DNA from 3 places in the Colwellia sp. BRX9-1 genome. Region 1 is predicted to be linked to each of the others. Evidence: predicted binding sites of a transcription regulator. Region 1 holds the regulator's gene; each other region holds the start of a gene.
The links. The regulator sigma-54, encoded in region 1, starts transcription at its own class of promoters, with help from an activator protein. The targets are predictions, from matches to a motif close to GTTGGCACGNNNNTNGNNT.
Positions count from the first base shown of each region.

Region 2: a site for sigma-54 is predicted at 2,594-2,612, ahead of flgA (flagellar basal body P-ring formation chaperone FlgA). Genes of this name have one in related genera too.
Region 3: a site for sigma-54 is predicted at 3,139-3,157, ahead of H4J76_RS17275 (DUF2726 domain-containing protein). Genes of this name have one in related genera too.

Region 1 covers NZ_JACGVM010000001.1:175,472-180,550, forward strand. Annotated here, with positions in the region: gene ptsN (PTS IIA-like nitrogen regulatory protein PtsN) at 1-140, opposite strand, end outside; gene hpf (ribosome hibernation promoting factor) at 186-473, opposite strand; gene H4J76_RS00850 (RNA polymerase factor sigma-54) at 497-2,005, opposite strand; gene lptB (LPS export ABC transporter ATP-binding protein) at 2,085-2,816, opposite strand; gene lptA (lipopolysaccharide transport periplasmic protein LptA) at 2,813-3,355, opposite strand; gene lptC (LPS export ABC transporter periplasmic protein LptC) at 3,336-3,902, opposite strand; gene kdsC (3-deoxy-manno-octulosonate-8-phosphatase KdsC) at 3,899-4,444, opposite strand; gene H4J76_RS00875 (KpsF/GutQ family sugar-phosphate isomerase) at 4,446-5,079, opposite strand, start outside.
Region 2 covers NZ_JACGVM010000001.1:479,140-484,218, forward strand. Annotated here, with positions in the region: gene H4J76_RS02205 (TIGR03545 family protein) at 1-728, shown strand, start outside; gene flgN (flagellar export chaperone FlgN) at 909-1,337, opposite strand; gene flgM (flagellar biosynthesis anti-sigma factor FlgM) at 1,375-1,689, opposite strand; gene flgA (flagellar basal body P-ring formation chaperone FlgA) at 1,764-2,456, opposite strand; gene H4J76_RS02225 (chemotaxis protein) at 2,640-3,587, shown strand; gene H4J76_RS02230 (protein-glutamate O-methyltransferase CheR) at 3,653-4,486, shown strand; gene flgB (flagellar basal body rod protein FlgB) at 4,557-4,958, shown strand; gene flgC (flagellar basal body rod protein FlgC) at 4,961-5,079, shown strand, end outside.
Region 3 covers NZ_JACGVM010000024.1:27,535-32,613, reverse strand. Annotated here, with positions in the region: gene H4J76_RS17295 (outer membrane lipoprotein-sorting protein) at 1-69, shown strand, start outside; gene H4J76_RS17290 (hypothetical protein) at 183-1,487, shown strand; gene H4J76_RS17285 (hypothetical protein) at 1,630-2,199, shown strand; gene H4J76_RS17280 (dUTP diphosphatase) at 2,292-2,921, shown strand; gene H4J76_RS17275 (DUF2726 domain-containing protein) at 3,210-3,884, shown strand; gene mtnN (5'-methylthioadenosine/S-adenosylhomocysteine nucleosidase) at 4,324-5,034, shown strand.

The sequences.
Region 1 (5,079 bases):
CTTTCGAATAATTGATGAGTATCAATATTATCGAATTTTTTTGCCGCAGTTTCGCTAATTATTTCAAGGAGTTTTTTTTTGCTTGTACCCTTAATCGCACACAGGGTGCAATCAAGGGTAAGGATATCTTGCAACTTCATTATACTACTTAGATTCTTTGGTGAGTGAACAGGCGATAAACAGCATTAATGCTGATTCGTTTTACCTTTGTACTTCAATATTTGCCGGTCAAGCTTAACAACAAGACTATCAATAGAGGCATACATGTCAGCATTTTCAGCTTTTGCATGTAAATCAGAGCCACTAACGTGAACAGTCGCTTCAGCAATTTGATTTGATTTTTCAACGGTGAGAACAACATGAACATTATTGATATGATCAAAATGTCGGCTTAATTTTGCCATCTTAGTCGTGACGTTTTCTCGTAAAGCTTCGGTAATGTCAACATGGTGGCCAGAAAGATTAATTTGCATAAGCTTAATTCCTCATCTTTTCGTTAAAGTAAACTTTTTCGTTGGTTAGAAGGTGGAATAGAAAGTGACTCTCGATATTTTGCTATGGTACGTCGAGCTACATTTATCCCTTGATCGGCTAATAAATCAGCCATTTTACTATCACTAAGTGGTTTTGCTGGGATTTCGGCAGCAACAAATTTTTTGATTAATGCACGAATAGCTGTTGATGAACATTCGCCACCGCTTTCGGTGCCAACATGGCTTGAGAAGAAAAACTTCAGTTCGAAAATTCCACGTGGCGTATGCATATACTTTTGTGTCGTCACTCGTGAAATGGTTGATTCATGCATATCGACAGCTTCGGCAATATCATTTAAAACCATTGGACGCATGGCTTCATTACCATGTTCAAAAAAGCCAATTTGACGTTGTACAATACAGTTTGACACTTTTAATAAGGTATCATTACGGCTTTCTAAGCTTTTAATAAACCATTTAGCTTCTTGTAAATTTGAGCGAATAAATTGTGTGTCCGCTGTCGACTTCATCGAACGTGACATCGAAGCATATTGCTGATTCACCGAAAGTTTTGGCGCAGTATCAGGGTTTAATTCGACCACCCAACGGCCATTTTTCTTTTCAACAGACACATCAGGAATAACATACTGATCGTCACTCTTCATCACACTATCGCCGGGTCTAGGATCAAGTGATTGAATAAGACGCACCACTTCGCGCAGTTGCTCTTCTTTCAGTCGAGTTTTACGCATTAATGTACGATAGTCTCGGCTACCCAGCAGATTAATATGGTCACGCAAAACTAACTTACTTTCTGCTAACCAAGGTGTAGCGGGGTCAAATTGATTAAGTTGAATGATTAAACATTCTGAAATAGAACGAGCAGCGACACCGACAGGATCAAAGAGGTTAATACGTTTTAGTACCACCTCAATTTCATCAAGCTCTACTCCTTCAATGGCAACACTTTCTAAAATGTCTTCACTAGATACCGTTAAGTAACCGGCGTCATCAACAGCATCAATAATTGCTGTCGCTATAGCGCGGTCTGTTTCGGTAAAAGGGCTTAATTCCATTTGCCAGCGCAAATGATCTTGAATGGAGTCTTGAGTCTCGCCTTGGTAAGTATAATCTTCTGAAGCTGGGCCTGAGCTTGAACTTGCTGCACCGGCCGTGTAGTTATCATCCCAAGTGGTATCCATGTTTAATTCTTCAGGGATATCGTTCTTGTCCATGGCTTCAGTGGTGGTGATTTCATCAATGGTAGGCGTAGCGTCTTCGCTACCATCAGAAGCAGGGGCTTCTTTAACATCACCAGTACCGGCAGTGTGAGCTTCTTCAAGGTTGTCAGTACTTTTATCTTCGGGATTATTTGAAGACTCATCCATTTCTAATAATGGATTACTTTCTAAGGCTTCCTGAATTTCTTGTTGAAGCTCTAACGTAGACAGTTGCAGCAATTTGATTGCTTGCTGCAATTGTGGCGTCATGGTTAATTGTTGTCCTATGCGGAGTTGTAGAGTAGGGCGCATTTAGGTCATTAACTTCCTATTATTTTTAATGGGATATTTTCGTTTTTTTCATACGAAGATACTATTCATTTACTGACTACTATAGCGTGAATTGTTCACCAAGGTATACATCTCTTACGTGTTGATTTGCAAGAATTTGATCTGCAGTACCTTCTGCAATAAGTTCACCATGACTAACAATATACGCATGTTCACATACATCGAGAGTTTCACGTACATTGTGATCAGTGATCAACACACCAATGCCACGTTCTTTTAAGTGTAGAATAATTTTTTTAATATCACCTACTGAAATTGGGTCAACACCAGCAAAAGGTTCATCTAATAAAATAAATTTTGGTTCAGCAGCTAATGCGCGAGCAATTTCTACTCGGCGGCGTTCACCACCAGATAAGCTCATGCCTAAATTATCTTTGATATGACCTATGTTGAATTCTTCAACAAGATGTTCTAATTTCTCTTCACGTTCAGCATCTGATAATTCTTTTCGTGTTTGTAAAATAGCCATAATATTGTCGTAAACACTGAGTTTTCGAAAAATAGAGGCTTCTTGTGGTAAATATCCGATGCCTTTTCTCGCACGCTCATGCATAGGCGCTAACGTCAGGTTTTCGTCATTTAAGATAATATCGCCACTATCACTTTCAACTAAACCCACAATCATATAAAAAGAAGTTGTTTTTCCGGCACCATTTGGGCCTAGTAAACCGACTATTTGTCCTGCTGAAACTTGCATACTGACATTTTTAACCACTTTTCTGCCTTTATAGGCTTTGGCAAGGCCTTTTGCCATTAGGGTGCTAGTGCTCATAAATTAATTTTTTCCTGAGTTTTCGCGTCTGTGGTTGTCGCTTTAATTTTTTCTTTCGGCTGAAAAATCGTTTTAGTGCGTTCGTTAGATTTACTTTCAGCATTAACATACTGAGTGGCAATATTGTAAGTAATTCTACTGCCACTAACCTCACTACCTTCTTGCTGTAATAACGCATTTCCTGAAATTATCACTAAATTATTTGCGGGCTCATATCTTATTTCGTCTGCTTGTAAGCTAAGAGGAGTACCATCGGCTAAGGTTTGTTTAAAGGTTGCTGGCTTCCCTTTAGCGATATAGGTTTTTTCTTCACTGCCAGATTGAGTCAGCACTTGTACTAAATCAGCACGTATAACTAATGAACCTTGAGTGATCACCACGTTATCAATATAGCTGAATATTTTATTTTTAAGATCAACGGCTTGTCTTGAAGCGTTAATTTCAATCTTTTGTTTTATATCAAATTTTTCAGCGAAAGCTGACGAAAATAGCGGAGTTGATAACAATAAGCACAGTAGGCTATTTTTTAACAATTTCATAAATTGATTTCACATGTTTAGTTAGTGTCATTTGGTTGGTGTTTAAGTCGACAATTAAACCTTTACCATCGATGGTAAATCCTTTACCGATAATTTTAATTTCTTGTTCTGAACTTATGATGTTAGTTTTTAGATCAAGTTCAAAGTATTTTCCTTGAACTTCTTGTAATAAGCTATCGGGATCTGTTGCTAACAGGCGGACATGCTTTGCTAATTTTACCCGGTTGTTATTGTATAATATGCCTTCATTGGCAGATATTTTCCATGCGGGCGCATCATTTTTTGGATGAAGTGTGTATTGAGGAAACTCAAAGTTGGTAATACTTAACTCAGGGTAATGTTCCATACGATGGGCATCAACAACATAAGCTAAACTTCCTTGATGTTTATAAACATTACTGTGTAAATTTTCGGCAATAAAATCAGGGGTCAGCGTCTTATCAATCGCTTGTAATTGTGGTGCTGAGGAATTTCTCCATTCAATTATACCGTAAACGCCTCCCGCAATTAGAAAAAACAACAAGGTTAAACTATAAAGTCGATTCATATACTCGCACCCGAAGCATTTGCTAAGGTGTTTTGGCTAAGCATGATTAAATCGCATATTTCTCGAACAGCACCAAAACCGCCATGGTTAAAAGTGGTGTAATTTGCGATAGATAAAATACTTGGGTGGGCATCTTGAACAGCAATACCCAAGCCTACAGCGTTGATACACTCATAATCAGGCATGTCATCACCAATATAAGCAATTTCCTCGAGGGATAGCTTTAATTGCTTAGCCATCGTTTTCAAGGCGGGTAATTTATTTTCTTCACCTTGCACTATATATTTAACATTTAAGGCTGACATACGTGTTGCGACAATATTTGATGTTCTCCCGGTGATCACCGCTACATCGACACCGCTGGCGCCTAATGCTTTTATGCCGTAGCCATCTTTAGTGTGAAAAGCTTTTAATTCTTCACCATCGTTACCCAAATAAATACGGCCATCAGAAAAAACGCCATCAATATCACATATCAGCAGCTTTATTGTTTTCATGGTATTGAATGCTGTGTCAGTAATTTCGCCATAGAGTGTTTGCATATTAGATAAGACCTGATTTTAGTAAGTCGTGCATATTCATTGCGCCAATAGGTATATTATTGTCATTAACAATAATTAAACCATTAATTTTTTTGTCTTCCATGATTTTTAAGCCTTCGGCGGCTAGCATATCTTGATGAGCCACAGTGGGATTTTTTGTCATCACTGATGCAATAGTATCGAGATGTATATCAATACGTTCATCAAGAATACGACGTAAATCTCCGTCAGTGAATAAGCCTTGTAATTGACCACTCTCGTCGACTACCGCCGTCATCCCCAAACCTTTTAATGATACTTCAACCAACGCATCCTTAATTTTAGCATTAGCATTTACAGTTGGTAAGCGCTCACCACTATGCATTATATCGCTAAGACGTAGTAATAGGCGTTTTCCTAAACTACCACCGGGATGAGAGAGTGCGAAGTCGTCAGCGGTAAAGCCGCGAGCATTTAATAAGGCAACAGCGAGTGCATCACCCATTACTAGGGTTGCTGTGGTACTTGATGTTGGCGCTAATCCTAGTGGACAAGCCTCTTGTGAAACAGCAACACAGACATGGGTATCGCCTAGTTTTGCTAAGGTTGAGGCTGGATTCCCCGTCATCGCAATAAGTTTAGCGCCAATACGTTTT
Region 2 (5,079 bases), 300 kb from region 1:
GCAAAGAATTGACACATCAGCACTGGGTACGAGGTAATAACAGTGTTATTAACGTTAAAAGTGACAATGTACAGGGCTCGGGGAAATTAACCTTAGGGTTAGCTTTCTCACTAGATAAGCAAGATGTTTTAACAGGTAAGGGGCAGTGGCAACTTGCCGACGTTAACTTAAAAGATGTTTCACTACAAAAATCAAGTGCTTTTACTTTAGATCTTAACAGTGGCTTATTATCAGGTAAGGGGGCTTTTTCATTCATTGATGACCAAATTGACAGTGAAAATAAACTTAACCTGGCTAATACTCAATATAGTGGTGCTGGTACTTCAAAGTTAAGTACACTCTTTATTGACACAGTTCAGTCTCTTAAATCGTTGGCGTTAACCATAGCTGCAAAAGGTAAAATAACGGCTCCGACGTTATCTATCTCATCACCACTTGATAACCAATTAAAAGATTCAATGGTGCAGCAGGTATCAACTAAATTAACAAGCTTCAAATCTGACATTAAAGCAGGGTTAAACACTAAGCTTACTCAAGCTTTAGGGGGAAGTAATAAGGAAGCCGAGTCTCTAATGGATGTTGAAGCACTGATTGGAGATAGCGATAAAGCATTAGATGATCTGATTAACTCTGATATCGTCGCAGCGAAAAAGAAAGAGTTTGAAGATAAACAAAAAGATAAGCTCAAAGATAAAGCAAAAGAAAAACTAGGGAAACTATTTGGTTAGGCTTGCTTAGCTTACTCATCATTAATGACAAGTTTACGCTCAGCTATCGTAGCTGCCAAAGGGGAGCTGAGCGGCCAAGCTAAACTCGTTTAATAAAGTCGTTTTAGTTTTTTCTGTAAAAAAAGCCTCAGCTTATTATTAAGTTGAGGCTTTTTGTTGTTAATTAGCGTGTTGTTTTTACTAAGCTTTAATGCCTAAACTGCTAAGGCCACCACTTTTCTTGCCCTTACTATTGTAGGTCATTGATGAGCGGTTATGATTCTCAAGCAAGGAGTTTTTCATGCGTTCAGCGGCAAGTGAAGATTGCTGTATGATTTGACCGTTAACCTGATTTTTGTCTTTACAACGCAGTAAAATAGCTTCAATTTCAGCAATCTCTTGCTGATGAATACCTGATTTAACTTCGTTTTTCAAAATAATATTTTGAGCGTTTTGTTCATCAAGTTGCTGTATGGCTTTTAGCAAAGCCTCTTTTTGCTCGGTCACGGCAGTTAATGCTTGTGGGCTTTGTTTTTGTAAGACTTCTTTTTCAACGCTGAGCAGCTCTTCAAGCTGCTGTAGGTTATGTAACTGTTGAGCAATTAATTGCTCTGCTGCTAACGCTGTCATCAGGTGTAACTCCTGTGATTAGGTTAACAGTAAACTGTTAGCCTAGTTTAAATTCGAAATTTGCTATACTGGCAGCAAGCTTTTCAGGATCAACTTTATACTCACCATTTGCAATGGCTTTTTTGAGTTGATCGATTTTTTTCTGATCAACGGCTGGTGCGTCATTCGCTTTCTTTTGTAACTCATTTAACTGTTGAGCTTGTGGTGTTAAAGAGACTGAATCTTTACCTACAGATCTTCCTTGTTCACTACTTGCTGCATTTTGTGTGGCTTGCTGTTTGACTTGTACTTGTTGATCAAGCTTTTGCTTTACCTGACTGTTGTTTGACAAGTTATTGATATTTATAGCCATAATACTATCCTATAGATAACGGGTTGATATTCACTATCTTGTTATCGGCAAGCAGCCTAATAACTTAACCATTATTATAAATTAATTATCACTTCGTTGATAGCCGATACTCGCCCTGTTACCGTTCTACCACTGCCTTCATTTTCAACCGCTATTTGCTCGCCAAGCCCGCCGTCTTCAAGGGCTATGCCGGAGGTTTTTATTGTCAAGGTATTCGATTGCGCAATAAGCGTGACATGGCTGCCTTTGCAAACAAAACAAATATTTTTTTTAGTTAGAATCACACCCGCCCTCAACTTTCTTTTAGCTCGGGTACCAATAACGATTCTGGTATCATCTAAGCTCTCACCACGAATTCTATATTTATCGCGATATTCAATGGTGACATTTGAACTATCAACTCTACTGCCCTTACTAATGATACTTTTTGCAACAACTACCGGTATGACCACTTGAATTTTTGCAGGAATATAAAGATACCAAGACGATGGGTCGTCGCAATTTATTTTAACATTTACGTTTCTACCATTATGATTTTCAGGTATATTTGCGATTAAAGGTGTTAAACAAGGTTGAATAATAATTCTGGGATCTAAAGTAGAGACTGAAACGTTTATCTTTCCTTGCTTTGGCAATGGCGTGTTATTTTTTATAAATTGGGTAACAAAATCTTGAAGTTGCTGTCTGTCCATCGTTTGGGCAAAGGCTAGATTTGAAAAAAGCGCTGAGATTAGCGAAAGAATGATAAATATCTTGAATATGCTCATAAATTTGTCAACTATTTGCTAGGGAAATTAAAATACTCGTCTATGCTTAATTTATGTATAGTTTAACAATAATTAAAAACAGACGAATACGCACTAAACGTCAAAAAATTGAACGTTCAATATGTATCTGTAAGCACAATCAAGAAGTGTGCCTTTTTGTGAATTAAGTAAAATGAGGTTTGTATGGCAGGAATTTTAGACTCAGTAAATCAACGCACTCAGTTGGTTGGACAGAATAGGCTTGAATTATTACTTTTTCGTTTAATCGGACCACAACGTTTTGGTATTAATGTTTTTAAAGTACGTGAAGTTATGCCTTGTCCGCGCTTAACCTTACTGCCAGGACAAGACCCTTTTATTAAAGGTGTTGCCCATATTCGTGGCCAAACCATTTCAGTGATCGATTTGAGCAAATCGACAGGTGGCCCAGAAATAGTGCCAGATGAAAATTCCTTTGTCATTATTGCAGAATATAATCGCAGTGTGCAGGGCTTTTTAGTTGGCGGTGTTGAGAGAATCGTCACGTTAAGCTGGAAAGATATCATGCCCCCTCCAGAAGGTGCTGGCAAATCAAGCTATTTAACGGCGGTTACAGAAATAGACAAAAAAATGGTCTCTATTTTAGATGTAGAGAAAATTTTAAATGAAATTAGTCCTATTTCAACAGAACTCAGTGAAGGTGTTGTTGATGCGAGTGTCGGAGTTAGTCTTGGCGAACGGGTAATTATGATCGCGGATGATTCAACCGTAGCTCGAAATCAGGTGAGAAGAGCTCTAGAGCCATTAGGCTTAACAATGTTGTTAGCTAAAAATGGCCAAGACGCTTTAGATCAATTACTTGCTATAGAAGCCGAGTGTCATACATCAATTACCGAAAAAGTGGCTTTACTTATCTCTGATATAGAAATGCCTGAAATGGACGGTTACACCTTAACCGCTGAGATTAAAAATAATGATCGATTGAAAGCCATGCCGGTTATTTTACATACTTCGCTAAGTGGTGTTTTTAATAATGCCATGGTTGCTAAAGTTGGTGCAGAAGATTTTATTCCAAAGTTTCATCCTGATGAGTTAGCCACAGCAGTAAAAAAATGGTTAAAGAAAGATGAACTAGCAAATAATGCTAATTAACCCATTATTTTTAGCGTATTCTATCGTTAATAAATGATAATAATAATTTAAGGCGGAATATCGAAGTGTCAATCCGACAGCTTGATGATAGCAGTTATCATCAGTTTAGAGTCTTCCTAGAGAAACAATGTGGCATCGTCTTAGGTGAAAATAAACAATACCTAGTAAAAAGCCGTTTAGCCCCTTTAATGGCTAAATTTGATGTTACCACATTAGGTGATTTAGTCACTCGTACTCTCAGTCCAATTGAAAGGCAGTTACGCGCCGCAGTTATCGACGCCATGACGACCAACGAAACCTTGTGGTTTCGCGATGAGTACCCCTTTGAACTATTGAAAAAACGCTTACTTCCTGAGTTTAAAAATCAAAGAACGCCTTTAAAAATTTGGTCAGCGGCAAGTTCTTCAGGTCAAGAACCTTATTCTATTGCGATGGCAGTTCAAGAATTTAAGCAAAGTAATCCTGCTGCGTTTTCGGGAGGTGTTCAAATTATTGGCACTGATATCTCCAATACTATGCTTGAGCATTGTAAGTATGGCCATTATGACAATTTAGCTTTGTCACGAGGTTTATCAGCCGAACGCAAAAGAATGTTTTTTGAAAATGGCGATAAAGGTATGTCAAAAGTCAAAGACTCGGTTAAGAAAATGGTTAGCTTTAGGCAACTAAATCTCCTAAATAGTTATAGTTTAATGGGTAAGTTTGATATTGTATTTTGCCGTAACGTATTGATTTACTTCGCACCAGAAATTAAAAAGCAAATAATATCTCAAATTGAAGGCGTGCTAAATCCTAACGGCTATCTCTTTCTTGGCGCCTCGGAATCCTTAACGGGTTTAAACCAAAACTTTGATATGGTTCGCTGTAATCCTGGTATCATTTATCAAAAAAAGACTTAATATCCCCCCACTAAACTCCCCGTTGGCATAGAAATTGTATAGTTATCTTCATTGATTTGGAGGTAACACTATGGCTATCACTTTTGAAAAAGCACTTGGCATTCACCCACAAACACTTGCTGTTCGTTCTAAACGTGCAGAAGTTATTGCTAGTAATATTGCTAATGCAGATACACCTGGCTATAAAGCCAAGGGCATGGACTTTAAGTCTGCCTTAGCGCAAGCCTCTCAAAAGCAACAATCAGGTATGTCACGAACCCACGAAAAGCATTTTGATGTTCGCATTGCAACCAATAATGGGGTGCAATTTAGAACACCAGATCAACCAGATACTGGCGATGGTAATACCGTAGATGCACAAGTGGAACGAAACTTGTATCTAGAAAACTCAATGCAGTATCAAGCCAGCATTCAATTTCTTACTGGCAGGATTAAAGGCTTGAAAAAAGCCATCACCGGAGCAGGGCAATAATTATGAGCCTATTTAACGTATTTACTATATCTGGCACGGGTATGAGCGCTCAATCTGTTCGCTTAAATACCACCGCAAGTAACATTGCTAATGCTGATAGTGTTAGCAGTAGTGTTGATGC
Region 3 (5,079 bases), on a different contig from region 1:
GTTGGCTTACCCAATGATATTTTTTCTGAGCGCAGTTTACGTAACCCACCGAAAGAGTGGTTAGATTAATCAGCTAAGGGTGATCGTATGAACTCATCCTGACCCGTTTTAGCTGCTGAAATTAATTCAGTATCGTGATTATTAGTCTTTATATCGCTTAACAAAAAATGGACAAAATTATCGTGCAAAAATCAGTAAAAAATTTCTTTTTTCTAGTGAGCAGCCTCTGTGTCGTTAGCGCAAGTTTTGCCGCTAATGTTCTCGCAAACGAAACAGATAATTGGGGTGATGAGTGGAGCGAAGCAACAGTTTCACCTTGGAAGTTTTCAGGTTTTGTTGAAGCAGGTTATGGCTATTTATTACAGGATAATATTGTTGAGTCAAACGCATCATTAAGTGAAATCACCACACGCGTTAATCTTGATTACAGTCATGAATCTTTTGAGCTGGTTTCAAAAGCAGAGTTAATTTATGACGATGTATTAAAAAATACTTTTTTGCAAACACGCGAATTAAATATCCGTTTTAGCCCCTCGGATAAAACAGATGTTAAGTTAGGTCGGCAAATTCTGACATGGGGTACCGGTGATTATATTTTCCTTAACGACTTGTTTGCAAAAAACTGGCAATCATTCTTCTCAGGACGTGATGACCAATATCTAAAAGCGCCTTCAGATAGTGCGAAAGGTACTTGGTATATTGGTCACTATTCACTTGATCTCACTTGGACTCCTGAGTTCACCCCTGATGTTTATATCACTGGCGAACGTTTTTCTTTTTATTCACCGCAAGGGCATGCCATAGTTGCACCCGCTGATAATTTTAGGGTAAAAAAAACCAATAAAGCACAATTTTCAGCGCGCCTTGCGACTAACAATAATGGCGTGGAATATGCGCTGTATGGTTATAAAGGTTTTTGGCCAACTCCCGTAGGTATTACAGAAGATAACAGTCAGCCATCACAAGCTTATTTTCCAGAAATGAATGCTTGGGGAGCCAGTGTTCGATTGTCATTAGCCGGCGGATTATTTAATGCTGAATATGCAAGTTATAACAGTATTGAGGATAATAACGGCACTAACCCTTTTATTGCGAATGGTCAAAATAGGTTTTTAGTGGCGTTTGAAAGAGAAGTAATTAAAAACCTGACCGCTAGCGTTCAGTTCTATGTTGAGCAAACCAAACATTATCAGCAATTTATTAGCCATTCTGCTACGCCAGCAACAGAAGTCGATGAAAACCGTCAATTATTAACCTTTCGCTTAACCTACAGAACATTGCAGCAAAAATTAATTTATAGCGTTTTTAACTTTTATTCTCCCACAGACAAGGATGGTTATCTTAAACCTTCAATAACTTATCGCTATAGCGATAAGTGGTTATTCTCGGCTGGGGCGAATTTATTTTGGGGTGAAGAAAAGTATACTTTTTTTGGTCAACATCAACAAAACAGCAATGCTTGGCTTAGAGTAAAAGCCCACTTTTAAATGACGCCAGCACTAAAGGCTCAATGTCTACAGAATTAATCTGACAATAACTTACAGTTTTTCAGCATATCCTAACAATTAGATCACTGAAACTTACCCGTAATAAGATGAGAATGGCTGTAAATCTTCTGTTGAGCTTATTATGAAAAAAATTATTATCGTCATCTGTTTTAACATTTTGTTTTCTTTGAACAGTTACGCAATGAAATCTAATGATTATATTATTTCTATTAAGCATGCAACTAACGACAGTGACTATTATTCAAGTGTTGGCGTAGAGGTAATTCATCGTAAACTTAATAGTTATTTAGGTTTCTCGGTTAATAGCTCAATAGGCTATGCAAGGGTTACCGATACCTTTGATTATCAACATGGTTTTATTGCATGGGAAGGCGGTATAAAAATAGGTTATTTTTCTAACTTTAGTCTTTATGCTGAATTTGGCGTTGATCTGCTTGAGCTTGCCTTTAATGATCGAAGTGACGATGACTATTCACATAGAAATAAGGGCTATAGTACAGATTTCGAAAATGATAACTTTGACCATCATTACAATGACAACGATTCAGATGGCTATATAGGGATTGGTAGTTCGATGATGATTGAGCAAATAAAAGTTACAGCATTTGTTCGTTTTCGTGAAATAAGTGGTTATAACTGGCAAGCAAAAAACTATGCCTTTAGCGGTATTGAGTTAGCGGTAGTTTTTTAATTAAATTACCATCGTTTGTTTGTTTGCTTGTTTCTTTCTTTTCTCTACGGCAAAATAGTCCCCATAGATATTTACAAATAATAGAGAAAAAAATGAGCGTAAATTCAGCAGCACAAAATCAAATAAAACAAATGCTAACCATGCAAGACGCGATGAATACTCGTGTTAGTGATACCTGGCAAGAAAATGGTTATGAGTGGTATCGCGCCATTTGGGTTGAGTGTGCTGAAATGTTAGACCATCACGGATGGAAATGGTGGAAACATCAAGAAATAGATATTGCGCAAGTGCAACTGGAGTTGGTTGATATTTTTCATTTTGGATTAAGCTTACGTTTAATGACAGGCGAAACCGTTACAAGTATTACTGACACCTTAGCAACAGAACTCACTGAAAGCTCAGGCGAAAAAGATTTTAAAATTGCCCTTGAAAACCTAGCGTCAGCCGCCGTTACTAACAAAAGTTTTGATGCGATTGCCTTAGCTGATTGTATGCGTTTGATGAATATGGACCTAGATGAATTATTTCGTCAATATGTTGGCAAAAACACCTTGAATTTTTTCCGTCAAGACCACGGTTATAAAGAAGGGACATATATCAAAGTTTGGCATGGCGAAGAAGACAATGAAGTATTAGCTAATTTAGTTAATACCTTAGATGCCAGTGCAAGTGATTTTCAGCAACAACTTTATGCAGCACTTGAGGCAAAATACCCAGCATAATTATTCGCTCAAAACCTAATGAAGACTCTAGATAAATAATAACTAGAGTCTTTTATCCCCCACCCTTCTCCCATGCTCAAACAGTCTTTTAGCTTAAAGTATATAGAATAAATTCTACTTTCCGAACGGTCATTAAAACAACTCTTTTATATTAAGATCTGTCGCATAAATTTAACCTAGCCAAGGGTTATTAAAAGAATCTAGCAAAATTATGATCTGTGGCACAAATTCTGCTTATTCAACAGTTATTAAGAAGACCGTCAAGAATTTGAACCGCCGGAGCAGTGTATGGAATTAATTCTCTTTGCCATGATCAGCCTAATTGTTATTGTCGCTTTGTTAGCTAGCCGTTTAAACGACAATAGTTTTCCTTTTCCATTTGATAAAAAGCAAAGTCTTTTTACGCCAGCAGAGAAGAATTTTCAGAATTTGCTCGAACAAGCCCTTGGTGGTAAATACCGTATTATTAATCGAGTAAAACTTGCTGATATTGTCACTATTCGTCATGGTGTGTCGAACAGAGCAAGCCAAACAGCATCAGCGAATGCCGAAAGTAAATACTTAGACTTTGCTATTTGTGATCGTGAGAGTATGAAGCTATGTGGCGTTATTGACTTAGTTGATACCCAAGGTAAAGGCTATAAAATCAAAAAAGACTGGTTTGTCAGCGGCGCATTAGAAGCATCTTCAATTCCTCATATTCGTATTAAAGTGAAAACTAATTATACCGTTGACGAGATCCGCGCTTGTATTTACAGTCGACTTTTAGGAAACAGACCACCAGAGCCAAAAATTAAAGGAAAAATTATTCCTGCTCCCATGCTAAAACCTCGACCCAATAGAAATAGAGAAGAAGTTGGCGCTTTGTCTCCTATTGCCGCTCGTGCGCAATTAGGCTCATCAACAGGCAATGCTATGTCGCAACGTATCCCTGCACCGCAAGTAGCCGCATTACCTCATTAAACTCTACAATAAAATTAACTCATTATTAAAATAAAAAGTCAGCGATTTAAATCGCTGACTTTTTTGTTTTCCCTTAGATAGAATTAACGTGCTTGGCAGTTTTAATGCCATAAAGGCTGAGAGTGGCAATGTGATCGTAATATATCGTTGACGTATAATCTTGTGCCTATTGAACTCATACATAGAAAGACAGGGTGTCTGAGAAAGGCCATCCTGAACATATACGCTCTTTGCCATCTCGGTAACTGCTCCTGCGTTACTCTACTTCCTACATCCATGTAATCACAGCACCGCGTTATACCGTTGACGTGCAAGGATGCACTAATGCCTAGAAAGACAGGATGTCTGAGAAAGGCCATCCTCAACATAAATATACGACATCTGGGAATCTTCACGTTATAATTGTTTTATTAGATGTTATCAACGAATTGGAAATAAAATGAAAGCAGGAATAATTGGCGCAATGGAGCCAGAAGTTGCTATTTTAAAAGCAAAATTAACTCATGCAGTAACAACCGAACATGCAGGTTATACCTTTTATCAAGGGCAACTCAACGGCAGTGATGTCGTTATTGTACAATCGGGTATTGGTAAAGTGGCTGCTGCCTTAGCAACCGCGATTTTAATTGATAAGTTCCAGCCTGACTATATTGTTAATACTGGCTCTGCTGGTGGTTTTGAACAATCACTAAAAGTAGGCGATATTGTCATTAGTTCAGAAGTTCGCTATCACGATGTCGATGTTACCGCTTTTGGCTATGAGATTGGTCAGTTACCAGGCAATCCAGCTGCCTATATTCCTCACCCGACACTCGTTAAAGCCGCACAGGCAGGTGTTGCTGAATTAGAAAATATCCAGACCTTACTGGGTTTAATCACTACCGGCGATACCTTTATGACTGCTGATGATGATATTGCTAAAGCCCGCGCTAACTTTCCGACTATGGCCGCGGTTGAAATGGAAGGAGCCGCAATTGCTCATACCTGTCATCAATTTAAGGTGCCTTTTGTGGTTATTCGTTCTATGTCTGATATAGCAGGTAAAGAGTCTCCTACCTCCTTTGAAGCTTATTTAGAAACAGCTTCGGTGAATTCATCTCAGTTAGTTGAAAATATGCTCGACGCATTGCAAGGTAAAAAGTTAACTTAAGCCCTAAGTTTAATCGATACCAACTCCACTAATTTTGTGAGCTTG